DNA from 3 places in the Paenibacillus swuensis genome. Region 1 is predicted to be linked to each of the others. Evidence: riboswitches for the same ligand, from Rfam matches in the RefSeq annotation. Region 1 holds a riboswitch; each other region holds the start of a gene.

Region 1 (6,911 bases):
CGAGCCTGCCCAAGGAGACTCGCTGATAATGGTCATAGCATCATTGTAAAACTGTGCGCGCGCATTCGCCGTTTCGTAATGACCGCTCACTCGTTCGGTTGTGGTAGCCGGTATGATGAAACTGAACAGCAGCATACCTAAAGCTATAACCGCGCTTGAACCGAGATAGACAACCCTGTTCATAGAAAGTCGTACAATTAAAGGGATAATCATACTTAGGATAATACTGATGACGATCAGGCTGTAAATTCCCGGAAACGACGTTGGGCCGGATTGTATAGAGGATACGATCGTAAAGTGAGCGATACCTGCCGCACATAAGACCAAGACCGATAGTAAAGCATAATTGAACTTGACGGCTTTGGCGATGCAAATCCAACCGGCCATCCATCCTATACCGATGGCGATCCAGGCTCCTCTGGATTCAGTCAGCAGGATTGCCGTGGCATATGGAACTAAAGGGATGGCTTGAAGCCAAATTCGCAAGTAGGTTGTGGACCGCGCTTGACCGGAGGATGGACTGACAATACCTCCCATTGTATACAACAGATAGGCCCCCATCACCGCCCCGAACATATTCGCATATTGAAAATAACCGGATAACCTTAAGCCTAAAGCGGATAATCGCTCGTCGGAGGCGTGCTGTACAATCTCGGGATAGTCCAATAGTCCGTAAAACCCTGACCATGCGCCGGCCAAAATAAATAAGCCGGATGCGGTCAAAATGTGATTTAACACCGCTCTATGATGTGACCGATGCTGAATATAAAGAACACATAACCACAGAAAGCAGCCATAGGCTGTCCATCTTAAAGCTTCGTGGATGGTGCCTCCGACCGATGCCGGATTCATAAAGGTTGACACGGTGTAAAATAAGGCCATGCTGAATGGAAGGAGCGCCCAACCGGAGGTTCGGATCCAAAGAAGTCTTGTGGTTATCGCATAAACGAGGCATACCGCCGCAAAGCCAAAGAGGACCCACTGCAACGTATAGAAATCTTTATCGAAAAAAAGGCCGCGGCGAAAGGCCGATAACATGCAAACTAAACCTATCAAGAGAGCTAACCAGGATGATTTCATCGTTTCGTTCCCCGCTTCCTTCTAGTCACTTCATAGTATCAGGAAAATGCAGGGAATTCTATTCCAAAGGGGGTTTAGAGATGGAACGCGCATTTTATGAGCGGCATACGGTTACCGTGGCCCAAGATCTCATCGGCTGCCTACTGATTCGCAGAGGCTTCTCAGGGCTTGAGGACATCGTGGTCCGCATTACGGAGACGGAAGCGTACCGGGGAGCGGACGACCCGGCAAGCCATGCTCACCGCGGCGTGACGCCGAGGAACCGCCTGATGTTCGGACAAGCCGGGCATCTGTACGTGTACCTCTCGTACGGGATGCACTATTGCATGAACATCGTGACCGAGGGCGAAGGCGAGCCCGGCGCCGTGCTGCTGCGCGGAGCGGAAGTCGTCCAGGGGCTGGAGCTCGTCCGAGCGAACCGCCCCGGCGTGCGGGACGCGCAGCTGCTGAACGGTCCGGGCAAGCTCACGAAGGGGCTTGCCCTGGATCTCGCATACAACGGGTACGATGTATGCGGTGGTTTCGGCGGCGGCGAGCTCGAGCTGCTCCCGCCGCCGACAGGGATGCGACCCCTTCCCCTGAAGGAAACCGGTCGCATCGGGATCTCCAAAGGCCAGGCTATGCCCTGGCGCTTTGTCGAGGGTTGAGGGAGGCGGCTTGGGGGAACCGGCGCCGCCCGAAACAGGAAAGACCGGCTAATCGCCGGCCGGTCTGTTCCCTATTCCTCTGCTGCTTTCGAGGCATCATCTTTCTTCTTCGAGAAATAAGTCACGGTCTGTGTCTTGACGATAAAGGCACGGATGGCACTCGTCTGCTCCGAGGTTAAAGATAACATGCGCACCCCGTAATAATGACCTTGGCCGATAAATTCACAGCGGATGATTTCGACTCTGCAGGTCAGCGGGAAGCCGATATCCACTCGGACACTCATCTGGGAGCCAACGGGAATCGGCTCATAAGCGTAAACCGCCAGCCCCATCCCGCTCAAGCTGATATTCTTCAGACTTAAAGCAATCGGCTCATTGTCGGGATTGTCTTTCGATGCGTGATCCCTTAACAAGATACCCTTGCAATCTACTTGTACACGTGTGGTTTCACGTTGTTCCTTGAATTTCTTCCGGTTGTCCGGCGGGTTCAGCACCATGATCGCCCCTCGGTCTTTAGCTACAACCATGGTATGAAACACATAAATCCCTGCTTTCGAATATACGGTCAACTTCACAGGTTTCCCGAGATCAAACAGCTTATATTCCGCGATTTCAACCTCAATAACGTCCCCTTCGGCATAGGTGAGGATCCCGGTGGATACGAAATCTTCTTTCTCCACAACGGTCTTGCACTGCAATAAGACGGAAGCGGCAATACTCGTCTGGTAGTTCATCTTCTTAGCTAAGTTGCTGTTCGTATACATCTCTCCACACCGCCTTGTTCTCCAAATTTGTACATTTTTCGGCAACAAAAAAGACCGCATCCTCCAACAGACACAGCCTTTAGGCTTGTAGGAAAGGATTTTCGGTAGCCAGGCTGCCATCGTTACAACTCGCGTTGTAACCTTAGACCCTAAGCTTTGCGTCCTTACTTTTCAATAAGTTTGCCGTTATCGAATACTTAAGCACTATGTTATTAAACGATATCATACCGTATTTTGACAATTTTCGCAATAGACCGCTGCTCGCATTTAGTTCTAATGTACTATGCTTTAACAAAATATTAAAATAAGCAAAGAATCCCCTTAACATTCGGATGCTACTATGAACACATAGCTTGTTTGCATAAGAGGAGGCTTACCGTGGAAGTGGTGACGATCAGCCAAGCGCGGAGAAATGATTTCCAGGAAATGATTCAGCTTGCGGATCTAACTTTGCCGGACCGCATGAATCAGCATGAGCTCAAAAAATATTTCGAGTTGTTTCCCGATCTGATTTTTAAAGCAACCCATCAAGGACAATTAATCGGCTTCTGTTGCGCCGGCATTGATATGTATCATACAACGGGCTGGCTTCTTTTTAGTAATGTGCACTCGGAATTTCAAGGTAAGGGCATCGGCAAGCGTTTCATTGAGGCGCGACTGGAAGCTCTCCGGAAATTCGAACGTCTCCAATCCGTACAAGTAACGGTCAGCGACGGAAACATCCCTTCGATTCGCGCCCTCTCGGCGCATGGATTTCGGCATCGCAACACCGAAGCGGACTACTACGGTACCGGCAAGCACCGCAGTATTTATGAGCTCTCCTTGTGCTCCTGGGATTTCCAACCCCGGTTCGCTTATCCCATGCCCCTGGTTGATATGAAGTAGTGGGGCAATTCTGCTGATCTGTTCCAGTTGTGGTAAAATACTCTTATTCTAGTTGATTCCGAGGAGTGTTGTACCTTTGAAAAGTTTGTATTCACCGGAGCGCATCAAAACTACACATCACCTTCTACGTACACATACGATTACAACGGTATTGAACGAATTCGATCAAGAAATCATGAAGCTGTCACCGGATAAACGCCGGGAGAAATACGCCAAAATGACCGAAAGCGTCTTCCGTTTCTTTCGCGGAAGCGCTTATTTGTTTTATTTTGACGTGACGCGGATTCCCTTCACCTTTCATACTCCGGACGACCGGCCGACCTGGATTCAGGGGGATCTCCACTTTGAGAATTTTGGCGCTTTCCTGGACGAAGACCGCGAAATTGTTTATGACGTCAATGATTTTGACGAAGGATACCTCGGTTCCTATCTGTATGACGTGTTGCGTATGTCCGTCAGTATTGTGCTGGTTGCGGAGCTGCGGGGGTTTGATCCCGAGGATTGCCGGGAAGCCGTCGAAACGTATCTCAAGTCTTATTATAAGCAGATTCGACGCTTTGCCGAGGGCAAAGAAGATCCTACTCGCATTCGCTACACGGAAGATGAGACAACGGGCGTTATCCGTAAGCTGTTGAAGAAGTTGAATAAGCGCAGCGTTACCCACCTGCTGGACGGGGTTACGGATGTTGCCGACAATCACCGCCGCTTCAAGAGCACATCCGAGCTGGAGTCGGTGGGAGAGGACCAGCGGGCTTTGTTAACCTCCGCATGGACGGAATATTATTCTTCTTTAGATGCACAGTTGAAAAAAGAGGAAGGCTTCTACGGCATCAAGGATGTTGTCGTGAAGCATGCTTCGGGAACCGCTTCAATCGGCCTCGATCGCTACTATATGCTGATTGAGGGCGGACGTGAACACGGAGCGCTGGACGACCTCGTGCTGGAGGCGAAGGAAGTGCGCGCCCCTGTTCCGGCTTACTTCCTGCCGCACAACGATCAGTTCTGGACACTCTTCCCTCATCAAGGCAAACGTGTCATCATGACCCAGCGGGCCATGCATCATAAAGCCGATCCTTTTCTTGGCCATTTCACACTTGGCGGCGATCATTATTATGTCCGGGAACGGTCGCCTTATAAGAAACGGGTAAAGCTCGAGGCGATTGAGACGATGGATGATTTGACGACCATGGTAAAGACAATGGGCCAAATTACGGCAAAGATGCATGCCCGCGCGGATCGGGATACGGAGCATACCCTGATGCCTTACCATAGCGAGGAAGAAATTGTCCGTGCAATCGGTAAGGATGATGAAGCATTCGTCAGTCAGCTTTCATTCGCCGCGCTTACTTATGCAAAGCAGGTGCACAGCGATTATGAGATATTCTGCAAATGGACAGCGACTTCTGATCCAACCTGAACGCGATCTGTTAGCCAAAACTGCGAAGGCCGCCCCTGACGGGACGGCCTTTCTTCATTGTTGATTCATTGTTGATTCATTCTTGACGCAGATAACGCTTATCCTTCAGAAAGAGCTTCCAGAACAGGTAAAACGCCGGACCCAGAATCAGTAAGCCCACGATGTAAGCTATTAGTAGCGCTCGGAATGTGGCAGGATCCGTAAATCCTTCCTCCACGGTCAGGTAAGGCTGAATAATGAAGGGCATATGCGAAAGTCCGTAACCAATGCTGGCGAACGCGTACTGAATGATAATCGCGGTGAAGGCCACTCGCGGAACCCCCGGGGTCCCGTCCCCTTGCCTCCAGAGCAAAGCGCTGTAGCCAAATATGAACGCGAGCACCGAGAAGATGAACCACAAGAAATTCTCTTCAATACCATCCCTGATCCATTGCGCCTCGGGAACGAACGTGAACGTTGTAATCACCGCGAAGAACAGGGTGAAGGGTCCCAGCCACAATGCGGCTTTCCGATACAGTAAATACGCGCTGCGATCTCCGGACTCGCTTGAATAGTCTGAAAGAAACAGGGAGGCTAGAAACAGTTCCGTTGTCAGTCCGAAGCCCAAATGAGCCCACAGGGTTACGGAGCCTAGCAAACGACCGAAATGAAGCTCCGGAACACCTTCGGGGTTTATATCAATAAATCCACCGAGGGAAATCGGCAGAATACTCAGGAGCAACCCCGGAATGAGCAAACCGGTAACACCGGAGACAATGTTCAGTTCTTTGCCGTATTTACGCGAGGAGTATGCGTAAACCATAAACGTGCTGCGAATCAGCAATAGCAACAACACCAGGGAGACGGGCACCAGTAAGGCGGTTCCCAACATGGCGATCGCGGTGGGAAAGAAGCCGACCAGCGCGATCACCACCATGACCAGAAACGTATTCGTTACTTCCCAGGTCGGGGACAGAAATCGGTTTGCCAGAGCCCCTGCGTTACTCCCCTCGCGGTTCCCAAACAGCATGCCCCAAAAGCCCGCCCCGAAGTCCACCGAACCGAGGATGGAATAAACAAACACGATAACCCATACCAGCAGAATCGCTATCGTAGACTCAGCCATTCGTGTTCACCCCTTCATCCTCCAGAATCGGCGTATCCGGCGTAAGGTCTTTGGACACCGGATGACGCTTGAAGTAAAATCGAAGCACGAAGGCGGTAAGAAACAGCAGTACCACATAGATCCCGATGAACATGAAGAACAAAGTGGGCAAATTATCGGATTTCGTTGCCGCATCCTTCGTTAACTGCATGTGATAGATCGTCCATGGCTGTCGGCCGGTACAACTGAAAATCCAACCGGTTTCGATCCCGATCATGGATAAAGCGCCGCTGCTGACCAGAACCCAGAGCATCCAACGCGGCAGTGACTTCTTCAGAACATACCGCCAGGCTAGTACACCGAAAGCTAGAACGATCAGAAACCCTCCGATGACCACCATGATGTTAAACAGGGTGTGGATATATAGCGGCGGCCAGAGCTCCTGAGGATATTCGTTCAGTCCCTTCACGACCGTATCAAAACTGTTACCGGCAAGAAAGCTGAGCGCCCAGGGAATTTCAATGCCTCCCTCGACCTCCCCGGTTTCCGGATTCGCCACCCCGAAGACCGCAAGCGGCGCGTGGCTCGTTGTCTCGAAGAGGCCTTCGGCCGCCGCGAGCTTCTCAGGCTGATACTTATGCAGCATCTGTGCCGTAGCGTGACCGTTGATGGCCGTAAATAAGGACAAGGTGCCTCCCACCACCAATGCCAGCATTAAGCTGCGATGATGGTAAGCTCTCTCTTCCTTGGTGGATCCTCTCTTCAACAACTTGTATGCCGCCAGGGACACAATAACAAATGCGCCAGTCATATAAGCGGAGGACAGCACATGGAGAGCGGTGGAGTACAAGCTGGGGCTGAAGATCGCCGCAATGGGATCGACGTTCGTCACTTCTCCGTTGACCAAGTCAAACCCTCGGGGGGTATTCATCCATGCATGAGCATCCGTAATGAGTACCGCCGACGCGCTCGCGCCGAGGGCAACGAAAAAGACGCTGATAATCCGTAAGGTCGGAGTCAGCCGATCCGCGGCA
Region 2 (6,911 bases), 1.1 Mb from region 1:
CAATCGCAAAATCTCGAAGGTATTAGATTTGCATCCATAATATTAGGTTGAAATGGCTTCACCTGAGATATAGGTGAGGTCATTTTTTGTCTAAATATAAGAACTATTGTAATAATATAGTAGATTTAACTAGTTCTAGATTCTAATCTTCTAAAATATGTTAATATATTGTACAGGCATTTTAGTTAAAGCTGGGGATAAAGTATTGATATGGGAGAAGGAGAGATGTCCGTCAATGATTCTTCGTAAAAAGGTAAGCGCGTTGCTGGTCACGATTATGTTTATGACACTGTTGGTTAACGTTACGGGGTTACTAGGGCAGTCGGGCGCGCAAGCGGCTGAAGTCGGTAGCCAGAAGTTCCTGAGCAAGGATTCCACGAATTATGACGCGGCGACGCAGACGATTTCTTGGGCGATCAAGTATAACTACAATCAGAAGGATGTTCCTGCTGCGGATGCCATTTTGACAGATTTATTTCCAGATACGCAGCAGCTAGTTCCAAATTCTCTTCAAGTGTACCCGATTACGTTTAATTCAGGCGGATTTGAAGTGAAAGGTACAGTACTGGCTTCATCCGAGTACACCGTGACTCCCACAACAGCAGCAGGTCAGACTGGTTTTCATGTGCAATTCCATCAGGATGTTACATCAGCTTTCAAAATAGAGTATAAAACAGCCGCCGTTCAACGCGTGACCGGCACGACGATGGTGATCAACTCGGTGTATTCCAACACGTATAAGGATGTGTCTGGACGCGAGATCGACCAGGTGATTATCAGCAAACGGGCTGGCGCTGTAGATGCCGCGGCTCAAACCGTGGTCTGGACCGTCAAGCTGAACGGGGACAGCAAGATCATGTCCAACGTCTACCTGCAGGATACGTTTACGCAGGGCGGACTTCAGTTCGTGCCGGGATCGCTGACGGTCACTGCAGATGGAGGCGCGCCGGCAGCGTATAATCTGGTACTGCGCGAATCCGTTACACCTGCGGCAACCGACGGTTTCGACCTTACTCTGCAGTCTCCGATTTCGGGCCCGCATACCGTCAGTTACGCGACCTATTTCGATGAAGACTGGTTAAGCGGGCCTGTAGTTCCAGGCAACGTCGAATATGTGAATCAAGCCCGTGTAGACTGGGATGAGAATGGGTCCGCCCCGCTTACAGTCACAGCTGCATTTGATCCGTCAGGGGCGAATGGGAAGCTTACCATCCAGAAAGTCGATGAAGCCGACCCTTCGTTGTTGCTCAGCGGAGCGAGTTTCGAGCTTTACCGCGTATCTGACGCGGAACGGACTCTGGTGAATACACTGACCACGGATTCGGTCGGGAAGGCTGTATTTAAGAAGCTGATTACCGGCGCCTATGTACTCATTGAGAAAACAGCGCCGGCCGGCTACAAGTTAGATCCGACGGAGCATCTCTTTACTATTGATGTATCCGCTACGACATGTTATTGCAAAACGATAACAAATGCTAAATTGCCGCCGACGGATCCACCGCCGACAGATCCACCGCCGACAGATCCACCGCCGACGAATCCGCCGCCAACAGATCCACCGCCGACGAATCCGCCGCCAACAGATCCACCACCGACGAATCCGCCGCCAACGGATCCGCCGACGACAAACCCACCGCCGACGAATCCGCCAACGGATCCGCCAACGACGGTGCCACCAACTACGATACCACCGACGACGGTACCGCCGATCGAATTAACGCCGGTACCGGATGTGACGCCAACCGGAAACATAGAGGTACCTACGGAACCGGTCCGTGTTGATCCTCCGGAGGATGTAGACATCATTGAAACAGATGTAGACGTTCCTTTGGGAACGGCCGTTCCCGATGAAACGATTGCACCGATGCTTCCTAAGACCGGCGAAGCCAGTCCATGGAAGACGCAAGCTCTCGGTGTAGCCGTGATCCTGTTGGGCTTCGCAGTACTTAGACGGAAAGTTCTCGTCAAGCGCTAAAGAACATGACCATTGGAAGCGAGACCTTACGAGGCTCGCTTCCATTTTGTATGAAGGGAGTTAATTATGTTGAGACAGAAATTACTTGCGGCATTCATCATTCTGACGGGATTTATGATCTTGCTCTATCCCGCTGTTAAAGACCGGTACGAGACGTATCAACAGAATCGGATCTTGGAACAATGGCAACAGAACATGCAACAGATCGCTCTGGAGACGACGGTAGAAGATATTGTGGAGCAGGCCGATCTTCCACCGGACGACAGTGATTCTGCCGCAACGAAGCCAATGACAGCGCAGCCTGCCCCGTCACAGAAAAAACCGCCCGCGGCTGAAGTAAAGTTAAAGAACGTCGAGGGCGTCTTGATCATCAACAAAATTGATCTGAACTTGCCAATCCTGACCAACGCTACGAAACAAAACTTGTCACGGTCAGTCGCCAGCATTGCCAACACCGGTAAAGCCGGCCAAATCGGCAATTACGCCATTGCAGGTCATCGTAACCGTACATACGGAAAGAATTTTAACCGGTTAGGCGAGATGAAGATCGGTGATGTAGTTGAAGTCGACACGGGAAAAGAGAAATTTCGATATAAACTGACAAGCAAGGAGATTGTGCTTCCCGAAGAGGTTGGGGTGCTGAAAGGAAAGGAGAATTTACGCGAAATTACGCTGGTTACGTGCCATCCTATGAAAAATCCGACCCATAGACTCATTCTGAAAGGACAAATAATTCCAAATCATAGGTCGTAAGTCTATATACAAGCTGTCGATCCTATAGTACATTTAGATTAATAAATAAGGTGCTTTCACCGATAAAGGCAAATTTAGCGAAAGCTAAAGACGCAAAACTAAAGGGTCTTCCTTAGTAGAATTCTACTAAAAAGACAGCCAGTTACCGAAGGGGGAGTTTTTTTGTGTCTAAATGGGTATGGAGATCGATGTTTGTTATAGTTTTGGGTCTTTTGGCTCCCTTCGGTTCCGTGGCGGCCGCGTCGTCCATGACACTATTCGACAGCGAAGCTTTGACTAAAGGTGTGTTAAGGGTAAACTATGAACAATCTCCGGATCGGGAAACGATCATCCGTGTTACGAAGGGGAAAGTCAGCTACGACTACAGAATGAGCCCGGGAGCCCAATATCCGCTGCAGTTAGGGGACGGGGTATATAAGGTGCTGATCGCGCAATCGGTAAGCGATACTAAATATAAAGTTATTACCCAAGAAGAGCTCACACTGAAGCAGGGGGTCGGTAACGACGTATTCCTGCAATCCATCTCCTTGATCAACTGGTCGAATAGCACGTCAGCTGTGATTAAAGCACGTGAATTGACCTTACGCGCCGAAACCGATCAAGCTAAACTAAAAGCCATATACACATATATCACCAAAAATATAAAGTATGACACACTTGAAGCGAAAACCGTTTCCTCGAAATACACGCCGGAGGTAGATGAGATTTATAAATCCTCCAAGGGGATCTGCTACGATTTCGCGACCTTGTTCGCGGCTATGGCCCGAAGCGCGGGGCTTCCCACCAAGGTCGTGAAAGGGTACCATGCCGATGCCCCTGCCACGTACCATGCTTGGAACGAAGTATATATTGATAACAAGTGGCAGACGGTGGACACCACTTACGATGCGGCCTATGTACAACACGGCAAGACACCAACGCTGTTCAAGGCGGCTTCCCAATATAAGACGGTTAAATTTTATTAAAGCGGACGCCATGTGTAGGACCATCCTGTTGTTGTTAGCTGCGACGACAACGGATGGTCTTTTTTTTACCCATATGGCAAAGGATTACGTAAAATTCATAGTGGAGACCATCCAATTTCTGTGAGATACTAAATCCAGGGAACTATGTAAACGCTTTAATGGAGGTAATCACATGCGTATGCTGCAGGCCTATAAGTCCAAGAAGTATCTTCTGCGAATGCTGTTGTCTCTGACGCTGCTGATGTTCGCGGTGCTGCTCACCTCTTCTCTGGCACAACAATACAATGCCGAGCGAAGCGCCATCACCATGCAGCAGGAAGCCAACCGGAAGGTCATGACTCAAGTCAACAATAACATTTCCTATATGAAAGAAATCATTAGTAACTTCGCGGTCAACCTCTATGCCGAGAAACGAATTGTAGCCTTGATGACGATGCGGCAGCCTGACCCCATGACCGTCATCCAAGCGGTAAATGATCTCCATCAGAGCTACACCCTCTCCTCCTTTCTTCACTCCATTATGGTGTACAACGGTTACGCGAACGAGACCTACGCGGTCGGCGACCTTGGACTGTCCAAGCCGGATCATGCGATGTCCGAAGAGCTTGTTCGCTTGCTGAAGCGGAAGGAAAAGCTGCCGAGAATGGAGCTGCTTCCTATGAATTTCAGCGGTAGGGAACGTTCCGTGGACTTCTTCTCGCTCGTCATATACGAAACCTACTATCCTGACAATGCCACCCGCGAGAGCGCGCTGGTCCTCAATATCAAGCCCGAGTGGCTGATTGAGAATATGCGGTCGATCAACGATTTTGCCCATCCCGAAAGGTCAGGTATTTTTATCGTCGATGAAGCAGGCAACGTTATCTTATCCGGCCAGGGAGATCATCTGCTCTCCAATCTGGATGCATTGAAGCAGGTGCTGCATAAGCGCAATTCGATAGTTCCCGAGCAATTCGGTTATTTCACCAACCCCTTGGGCGGCGAAGACGATTTCCTCATCACGTTCATGAACACCGAGGTGTCCTCTTGGAAAGTGGTCACGGTTCAACCCTATGAAGATGTGCTGGGACCGATTCAACAGATGAAAACGACCTCACACTTGTTAAGCGCGGCCTTTCTCCTGTTATCGGTGATCGTCTCCATTCTCATGGCGCATAAGCTCTATAAACCCATCGAGAGGATGATTGCGCAGATGGGGATCGACCCCGCCGAGGAGCGGGAAGAGAGAGCGGGCAGCCGGGATGAGCTGTCGCATGCGGCCAACAGGTACAGCCAGATGGTTCAGAAGCTGTATCACGTATCGAATGAACAAGATAAGCAGAAGACGATTGTGAAGAATTATCATCTTCGTACCCTGATCGCCAGCAGTCCGGCCTTCACCCCGGGGCAATTCGCCGAAAGTATCGCGCATAACCAGTTGAATATAGAACCAAAGGGACCTTACCGGCTCGTTATTATGAAGATCGACGGCTATCACAGCTTTATGCGGAATGTGAGTTATAATCAGCGGTTGCTGTACTATTTTGCCATTAACAATATTGCCGAAGATATGATGCGAACGAGTCCGTTCCGGTGCGAAATCGCGGATATGCGCAGTGATCATGTGGTCATGCTGATAAGCGGGGAAAGCCTGAACGGGCAAGAGACCGCGCCGCTGATCCCTGTTCTCCAACGTATTCAAGAGGTGATTAACGGATACTACAAGCTGTCTTTGTCCATGACGGTTAGCGATCTGATCGGGGAGTACGAGGACATTTCGGAGGGGTACGGCCGGGCAATCCAATATTCAATGTACAAAATGCTGTTCGGCAGCAACGCCATTCTCACACCGGAGCGGGTCAGATCCAACATGGAGCAGTACGAATACACCTTCCCCGAGGATCTGGAGAAGAAGATGATTGAGAGTATCCGGACCAACGATCTGAACGGGATGCTGGAGGCGATACATCACATTCTGGAGCAATTGTCGCGCTACCATTACGATCATATCATTCATGGCATGCTGCACGTGGTGGATATTCTGAAAGGGACCGTCCGGGATCTGAACAAAAACAGGGTGGTGTCGCTGTATGTCGACCTGAGCTCATTAAGCCGGCAGGTGCTCGAGAAGGAAACGATGGAAGAGATCAGAGAATTGTTAGGGCAAGCCTGTACCGAGATTCATGACAAACTGCTTGAGTCGGACCATGAGAAGAACTCGGCGCTTACCGATGCGATCAAGGAAATCATGGAGGTTAATTATAAGGACCGCAATTTAAGTCTTCAGGGCATTGCATCAATTCTGCATATGACGCCGGCTTATGTGGGCTTAAAATTCAAGCAGAGCGAATTGATGTCGGTGGGCGAATATCTCAATGAAGTGCGTCTGAGGCATGCGCAGAAGTATCTGGAAACCAAGAGCTTCAGCATTAAAGAAATTATGGAGCTGGTGGGATTTTTTAACGAAAGCACATTTTTTAAACTGTTCAAAAAGAAGTTCGGTGTCACGCCGCGGGAATACAGACTTAAGAAAAGTCTGGAGTAGGCGGAGGGGGCAACGAACAAGAAGAAAGGCTTCGCCGCGTGACTCGGCGAAGCCTTCTTCTGTGTTATGCGTGACTATTTAACACCTTTCTCTTTCAGGAACGCTTCCCATTGCGCGGTGGCTTCTTTATCGATTTTGTCCTGTCCGGATGCTTTGAGTTTATCAATAAATTTAGGCAATAAATCCTTCGGATCTACGGCGCCGGTTTCCAAAGCGAGCTGGAACTCCTCTTTGGTCGCCTGAACGTTGGCAATCTCGGACTTGATGCTTTCTTGATTCACAGAGAATCCGTAAGACTCTGCCACAAGCGCGCTGTCATTCAATTGGACTGTCCGTTCCCACACGTCCTGGGATTGGCCCGGTTTCAGGAACGCGTTGAACTGGTTGCCGAATACCCAATCCACATTGGGAGCGTAGCCCGAATCTTTAATCGGCTCCATATACAGATCGTCTTTCTTCGTGTAATGCTTGCCTTCAATTCCGTTGCAGATCAGGTTGTAGAGATACTTATCCGTATTGAGAAGGTTAATTAACATGAGCGTGCGCTCCGGGTTCTTGGAAGTTTTACTGATGACATGCATCGCACTGGAGATACCTGTGAAATAACTGTCTGAAATCGGTACGTACACGACTTCGTTGCCGCCGTTCACGTTCTTCTCATCAACTTCCCCGCCCGGTTTGGATGTGAACTCAA
Region 3 (6,911 bases), 2.3 Mb from region 1:
TGAACAGCTCCATCGACACGAAGAAAGCGACAGTAACGGGTGAAACGGCTGCACTTACAGCGGCAAGTACGAAATCAGCCGTTGAAGGCTCGTTAACCATTCGAGTCAATGAATTGGCGAAGAGCGGTTCTGTAGTATCCAATGGTGCAGGTATAGATCCTACCGCGTCCACAACGGCAACGCTGCAGAACTTAATTGACAACGGGAAGATGGCTGATTTCTCAGGTTCCATCACCGTTAATGGTGCGCCAATTACAATTGACAAGGCGACAGATACAATCAATTCACTACTGTCGAAGATAAATACGAATGCTGCAGCGAAAGCCTCTGCATTTTATGACACCGCCACAGGTAAACTGTCCATCACATCCAAAGAAACAGGAAAAATCAACGGGACTGGTGAAGTAACGCTGAGCGGCGCATTATTAACTTCTTCGTTCAACATGACAAATGTAACTCTCGGAGATGATGCCCAACTTGAAATTAACGGCATTGCGACAACACGTTCCAGTAATATCTTCTCTATTAATGGAGTAGAGGTCACGCTTAAAGCCAAGACTGTTGCAGACCCGACGGAAATCAAAGTGTCCAAAGACGTGGATGCCATCGTTAATACCATTAAGTCATTCATTAACGATTATAATGACTTGCTATCGACAATGAGCGACAAGGTGAAAGAAGAACGGAATAGGAATGTATTGCCTCTTACGAAAGAGCAGAGAGACGACATGAAGGAAGATGAAGTCACAAGATGGGAATCCAAAGCGAAGAGCGGACTTCTCCGGAATGAGGCGCTGCTAACTAAGACGATTAATGATGTTAGGGCGAGTACGAACAAACCTGTCACCATTGGCGCAGAGACCGTCACATTAGGTATGCTTGGCATTGAAACAGGCAAATATTTTGAGAACGGCAAACTGTACTTAAAAGATGAGAACAAATTGAGGGAAATGCTGGAGGACAACCCAACAAAGGTGATGAGTTTCTTCACGCAACAAAGCGGTTCCGTAAGTTCCAAAGGTCTGTTTGAAAGAATGCGGGATGATATTCAAATTTCGTTGAACGCGATCTCTTCTAAAGCGGGTACGTCTGCTTTCACGAGCTCATTGACGCAGCCATTCAGTTCAGAGAGCATGATCGGTAAAGATCTCAAGCAACTTACGGACCAGATGATTCAGAAGGATTCTAAGTTGAGTGACCTGGAGAATAATTACTATAAGAAATTCAATGCCATGGAGCAAGCAATGAACAAATACCAATCGCAATCCGCTTACTTAGCAAATGCACTTGGATGATTCGTGATTTGAGGAGGAGAGTCTCGTGTTAAGCCAACAAATGAGAAACACATATACGCAGAATACTACTTTAACATCGACTCCAAATCAGCTTTTACTCATGCTATATGATGGAGCAATACGTTTCTGTAAACTGGGGATTGAAGGCATTGAATCTAATAACTATGAACTAGCAAATACCAACTTGTGTAAAGCTCAGGCCATAATCTATGAGTTTATTTCATCATTGGATATGAAACAGCCGGTGTCCAAGGACTTATTGGTTATGTATGAATACATTATTCATCTGCTTGTTCAAGGGAATGTTAAGAAAGACCTCATCTTGATTACTGAAGCGTTAGGCTACATTGAAGAGTTAAGGGAGACATGGGCAGAAGCTTCAAGGCTGGCAGGAAGCATGAAACCCTCTAACCATTATGTATAGTTGGATGGAACAACTCGAAACCATGACGATGGCATTGGTTCATCAGATTGAGCACTCAACCGAGGAAGACATTGTGGCCTTCGTTCAACAACGTGAAGAACACATCGACCTGTTAAAGAACGGAACGGTCAATCAAGCTCAGTTACAAGAAATGAGAGACCAACTGAGCAAGTTGCTGGCGTACGATGAGATCATTCTGGGTCGTATGAACGAGTTCAAAATATCTGCTGAACTGGGAATGCACAAAACAAGCACAGCCAGAAAACAAAAGTCTGCTTATGAGAGTACAATTCTTTACGATAGTCTGTTATTCGACACAAAAAAATAAATATTGACAGACTTGTAATGGGGTTATAATATTGTACTGGGTATAATTTCCTAAACTAAATACTGGCAAACTTGCAGAAATGCAAGGACGCAAAGCCATTGGGTCTTCCGTAGTAGGTATATAGTAACAACTGCTATCAGATCGCCAGGTTGCAAATCTTTCATTATCTAAAAATGGAGCATTAGCAATGTCTAATGGCTCCATTTTATTATTTAATAGGAGGAGTTTCGATGAGAACAACAGGCAAGTGGTTTAACGTGTTTTTATGCTTTCTTTTCGTACTGTCCACACTGAGCTTCTCTCAACAGACCGAAGCGGCAGCGGATTATGTCAATGTGAACAAGTCAGTGAATCCCACTCAAATTACAACTGAGGGTGAAGCTGAAGTTACATTACAGATACAAGGTACTCCACCTGTTAATGTCATTATGCCTAGTGATGTTATTCTTATCATCGACCGCTCCGGTAGTATGAGAGGTCAGAAGATGAGCGACGCAATTAAATCAGCGAAAGAATTTGTTGATCTTGTAGATTTAACAAAGCACCAAGTCGGTATAGTTGATTTCAGCTCAGACACTAAGGCTCTACCACTGACAACAGATGCTGTACAATTGAAAAGCTACATCAACGGACTCGCAGCGAACGGATCTACAGCAACGGGTGATTCCATTGATAAAGCCATGGAAATGCTTGCAAACCATAGACCCGAAGCTCAGCCTGTTATCGTTCTTATGACAGATGGAGATGCGACTGTTCCTACGGTCAATCCATACCAGTATGCCAAAGATAAAGCGTTGTTGGCAAAAGAAGCGGGTATTGTATTTTATACGATTGCATTGCTAGACACTAATGCGGATCCGACTACCAGCGGTCCGAACATCCTATTGAAAGAAATGGCGACAACATCTTCACATCATCATTTCGTACTTGGATCTGTAGGATTGTCCGATATCTACAAAGCGATTGTTCGTGAGATCGGTATGGCAAGTGCCTACAACATTGTCGTTTCGGATCTCGTCGCACCTGAATTCGAGATTGTTCCTGACTCTTACAAAGATAATATACCTCAGCCTACTGTAGTCGGAAATCAATTGCAGTGGAACTTCCTTGAATTGAAAAACAGCCTTCTAACGTTCAAATACAAGATTAGACCTAAAGATAAGAATAAAGCAGGCACTTATTACACTTCAGATTTAACTTCTAAATTAGAATATAATGACTATGCCGGCGCAAAGCGGATGAAATTTCTACCTGCGGTTCAACTGAGTGTTAAGTTCCCGGCACCGGTAATTACCTCTGTAGAAGCTAATGAAGGCGCACCGGAAGGCGGCAATACAATTACATTGAATGGTACTAATTTCCGTCAAGGTGCGACCGTAACCTTCGGTGGAACGCGTGCAACGAGCGAGCAATTCGTCAGCTCAACCGAGGTGAAAGTTGTCGTGCCTCAAGGTGCACAAGGTTCAGTAGAAATAAAATTAACTAATCCTGATAACCAAATTGCACTAAGTAATTACAAATACAAAGCAACGCCGGTGGTGACTTCCATTGACCCGGCAACCGGGCCTTTCAAAGGCGAAAACCTTGTTGCAATTAACGGTAAGTATTTTATGCCTGGGGCCAAAGTCACGCTAGGTGATAAATCTGCAGCTATTGTCCTGGTACATCCGAGTGTAATTAAAGTTACTGCTCCTCAAGCTGCTGCAGCAGGTCCGGTCAATGTTACTGTTGAGAACCCTGACGGTAGCAAAGTAGTTGTAGCCAATGGATATACCTATGAAGAAGAAATAATTGAGAAGCTTGAAATTACAGCTGTTTCACCTAACAAAGGATTGGTAAGCGGCGGAGATTACGTAGTCATTGACGGTAAGAAATTCGTTCCTTCAACTAAAGTATATTTCGGCACCACGGCTGTATCGGTGGGGACGTTCTTCTCTGAGACTAAAATCAGAGTAACAGCACCTGCGGCTACAACTGCCGGATTAGTCGATATTACCGTAGAGAACACCGACGGTAGAAGAGCGGTACTTGTGGGCGGGTATACGTATGAACCGCTTCCGGCAGCACCTGCACCTCAAATCACCAGAATTACGCCTAATACCGGAGAATCAACAGGCGGGACTACGGTTATCGTAGACGGAGCTAATTTTACGACACAATCCAAAGTATTCTTTGGTAGTGTTGAAGGCGTTAGTGTAACTTATTTCTCCCCAACAAGACTTAGAGCCTATGCACCGGCAGGCACTGTCGGAGCTGTTGATATTAAAGTCGTGAATAAAGATCTGCAAGAAGCAGTGGTAACAGGTGGATATACTTACGTTGCGCCGGCCATGGCACCTGCTCCTACCGTTACTTCCTTGACACCGAACAGCGCACCTTTGAATGGCGGAACTATAGTACTTGTATATGGTACAAATTTCGTTAGTGGTGCAAAGGTTTACTATGGAAGTACGCAAGCACAAGTCAACAATGTCATTAGCACGCGTATAACATCCGTTTTGCCACAAACGGCTGCACCCGGTCAAGTCAATGTTAGAGTCGTCAATCCGGACGGACAGGAGTTCATACTGACCAATGGGTTCACCTACACAGAGCTCTTGCCAACAATTACGGCTACAACGCCGAACAAAGGGCCTCTTGAGGGTGGAACATTTGTAATCATCGACGGAACGAATTTCGATAGAAACATCCGAGTTAACTTCAATGGCGTCAATGTTCCCGTAACATACTTTAGCGATACGCGTATCCGGGTAACCTCTCCAAGCAGTGTCGTAGCAGGTCCCGTAACGTTCACATTGACGAATCCGACCGGTTCGCAAGTCTCCGGTACATTTACTTATGAGAACCCGGTACTGCCTAGTCCGGTCATTACAAGACTGAACAGCACAAGTGGACCGTTATCGGGCGGGAGTTTCCTAATAATCGATGGATCCAATTATACAACTAGTTCTAAAGTGTATATGAATGGCGTGCTTGTGCCAAACACATTCTTCTCGGTTAACCGATTGAGAATAACAGTACCTGCTTCAGCTACTCCTGGAACTGTGGATATCTATGTCGAGAATGCAGACGGTCAAAGAAGTAACGTTGTAACCTACACCTATCTATAAGTTCATGCAATATCTTATGCCCAGCGACCTATGTCGTTGGGCATTTTGGTTGTGCGCCCAGCATGGGCGCTATCTCTAGGATTTAAGTCCCGAATGGTGAAGGCAGTAGTAGTCATAGCTTAAGGCAATGTAACCAAGATGATTGACGTTAACAACTATAACGAACATTCAGACGATGGCCCAGGACCGAGAAACGAGTAACCCAAACGGGTGAGTTTGAGCAATACGCACACTCTGCGGACGGTAACTTGTACAGCGCGATCAACAAGAATGTAATTGACGTATTCAACTACACACCTAATGGAAACGTATTGAATAAGACCCGTAACGGTCAATTGGTCTTAAATTATGGTTATAACGCAGAAGGTCAAGTTTCGGAAGTAACCGACATGAACAACCAACGCGTTAATTACACCTATGATCCACTAGGCAGATTGAAAGATGTTCTTACTAACGACAAGCTTGTCGCATCCTATAATTATGATGCAGACAACAACGTTAGCGGCATTAATTATAACAGTGGAACCAATGTTCAGTACGGCTACGATAAGGATTCCAACATTCTATCTATTTTGAGCCGAAACAAACAAGGTAACACCGTAGACAGTCACTCTTACAGCTATGATGGAAACGGTAATAAACTAACTGCAACGGAAAACGGACAAACAACGTCGTACACTTATGACAAACTGCAAAGACTAACCCATGTAAACTATCCAGGTAAAGGCGCAGAACAGTATAGATATGACGATGCCGGAAACCGGATTGAGCACAGTGTTGCAGGTGTGACAACCTCGTATTCGTATGATCGGAACAACAGACTGTTATAGATGAGTAACCCACAAGGTCAGACAACGTTCAACTATGACCCGAATGGGAATATGATGAGTAAACTTGGTCCGAACGGGAAAGACGAATTCAAATACAACGGATTCAATCAATTGATAGAGTCCGCCATGTCTGACGGCAACTGGATGCGTTATAGTTATGATGCACTTGGACTGCGCTCGAGTATCGCTGAGAATGGAGTGCTTACGAACTTCACGTTCGACGGTGACCAAGTCATGTCGGAAACGACAGCATCCGGTAATCGTGTGGCTAACTATGTTCGCGGTTATGGTCTTTTGTCCCAAGTTGATCCTCAAGGTCGTCTCTATGACATGTTAAGCAATGGTCATGGCGATGTAACAGGACTTTTGAACTGCAAGGGTGAATTGGTTAACAGTTACACTTACGACGCTTTTGGTCAAACTACGGAGAAGAAAGAACTCATCCAGAACCGCTTCTTATACTCAGGAGAGCAGTATGATGAGATTACCGACACTTACTACCTGCGTGCAAGAAACTATGACCCGAACTTGGGCCGATTCACGCAAGAGGATACATTCCGTGGGGATGGGTTAAATCTTTATTCTTATGTGAAGAACAATCCTGTTAATTTTGTGGATCCTAGTGGAAATATATGTGTTGAGGTAGGTGGTGGTGGTACTTCCACATGGGATGGAAAGAAATTAAATTCCATTACTACCACGTCCAAAGAGTTGGAACAACACTATTTAAAAGTCCTCTATTCTGTAAGTAGTTCTAATTCAAATAATTATTGGAAGGCTCGAGAGTGTTTAGGTAATAATAAAAACAGTTGGTGGAGGTAAACACGCTGCTGAAGCTAAGAGAAAGATTGTTGAAGATCTTCATGAAGGTAAAGCAGCAGAAATGCAACTGATGGCTGAAATAAGTATGTCAATTAATACAGG

The links. A riboswitch is a leader RNA that binds a small molecule or an ion and turns the genes downstream of it on or off. The one in region 1 is predicted to bind cyclic di-GMP.
Region 2: linked by a shared signal. The riboswitch ahead of SY83_RS05125 (transglutaminase-like domain-containing protein) and the one ahead of SY83_RS00930 (PilZ domain-containing protein) in region 1 are both predicted to bind cyclic di-GMP.
Region 3: linked by a shared signal. The riboswitch ahead of SY83_RS11005 (IPT/TIG domain-containing protein) and the one ahead of SY83_RS00930 (PilZ domain-containing protein) in region 1 are both predicted to bind cyclic di-GMP.

Annotation. Positions count from the first base shown of each region.
Region 1 is NZ_CP011388.1:159,822-166,732, forward strand. Features, by position in the region: gene SY83_RS00920 (O-antigen ligase family protein) at 1-1,080, opposite strand, end outside; gene SY83_RS00925 (DNA-3-methyladenine glycosylase) at 1,071-1,727, shown strand; gene SY83_RS00930 (PilZ domain-containing protein) at 1,799-2,491, opposite strand; cyclic di-GMP riboswitch class I at 2,592-2,686, opposite strand; gene SY83_RS00935 (GNAT family N-acetyltransferase) at 2,870-3,376, shown strand; gene SY83_RS00940 (DUF2252 domain-containing protein) at 3,453-4,793, shown strand; gene SY83_RS00945 (cytochrome d ubiquinol oxidase subunit II) at 4,870-5,898, opposite strand; gene SY83_RS00950 (cytochrome ubiquinol oxidase subunit I) at 5,891-6,911, opposite strand, start outside.
Region 2 is NZ_CP011388.1:1,225,972-1,232,882, reverse strand. Features, by position in the region: gene nagZ (beta-N-acetylhexosaminidase) at 1-40, shown strand, start outside; gene SY83_RS05135 (collagen binding domain-containing protein) at 236-1,975, shown strand; gene SY83_RS05130 (class D sortase) at 2,042-2,728, shown strand; cyclic di-GMP riboswitch class I at 2,786-2,878, shown strand; gene SY83_RS05125 (transglutaminase-like domain-containing protein) at 2,893-3,693, shown strand; gene SY83_RS05120 (helix-turn-helix domain-containing protein) at 3,866-6,217, shown strand; gene SY83_RS05115 (ABC transporter substrate-binding protein) at 6,292-6,911, opposite strand, start outside.
Region 3 is NZ_CP011388.1:2,508,358-2,515,268, forward strand. Features, by position in the region: gene fliD (flagellar filament capping protein FliD) at 1-1,295, shown strand, start outside; gene fliS (flagellar export chaperone FliS) at 1,321-1,719, shown strand; gene SY83_RS11000 (hypothetical protein) at 1,724-2,047, shown strand; cyclic di-GMP riboswitch class I at 2,102-2,204, shown strand; gene SY83_RS11005 (IPT/TIG domain-containing protein) at 2,278-5,157, shown strand; gene SY83_RS11010 (hypothetical protein) at 5,406-5,987, shown strand; gene SY83_RS11015 (RHS repeat-associated core domain-containing protein) at 5,988-6,809, shown strand.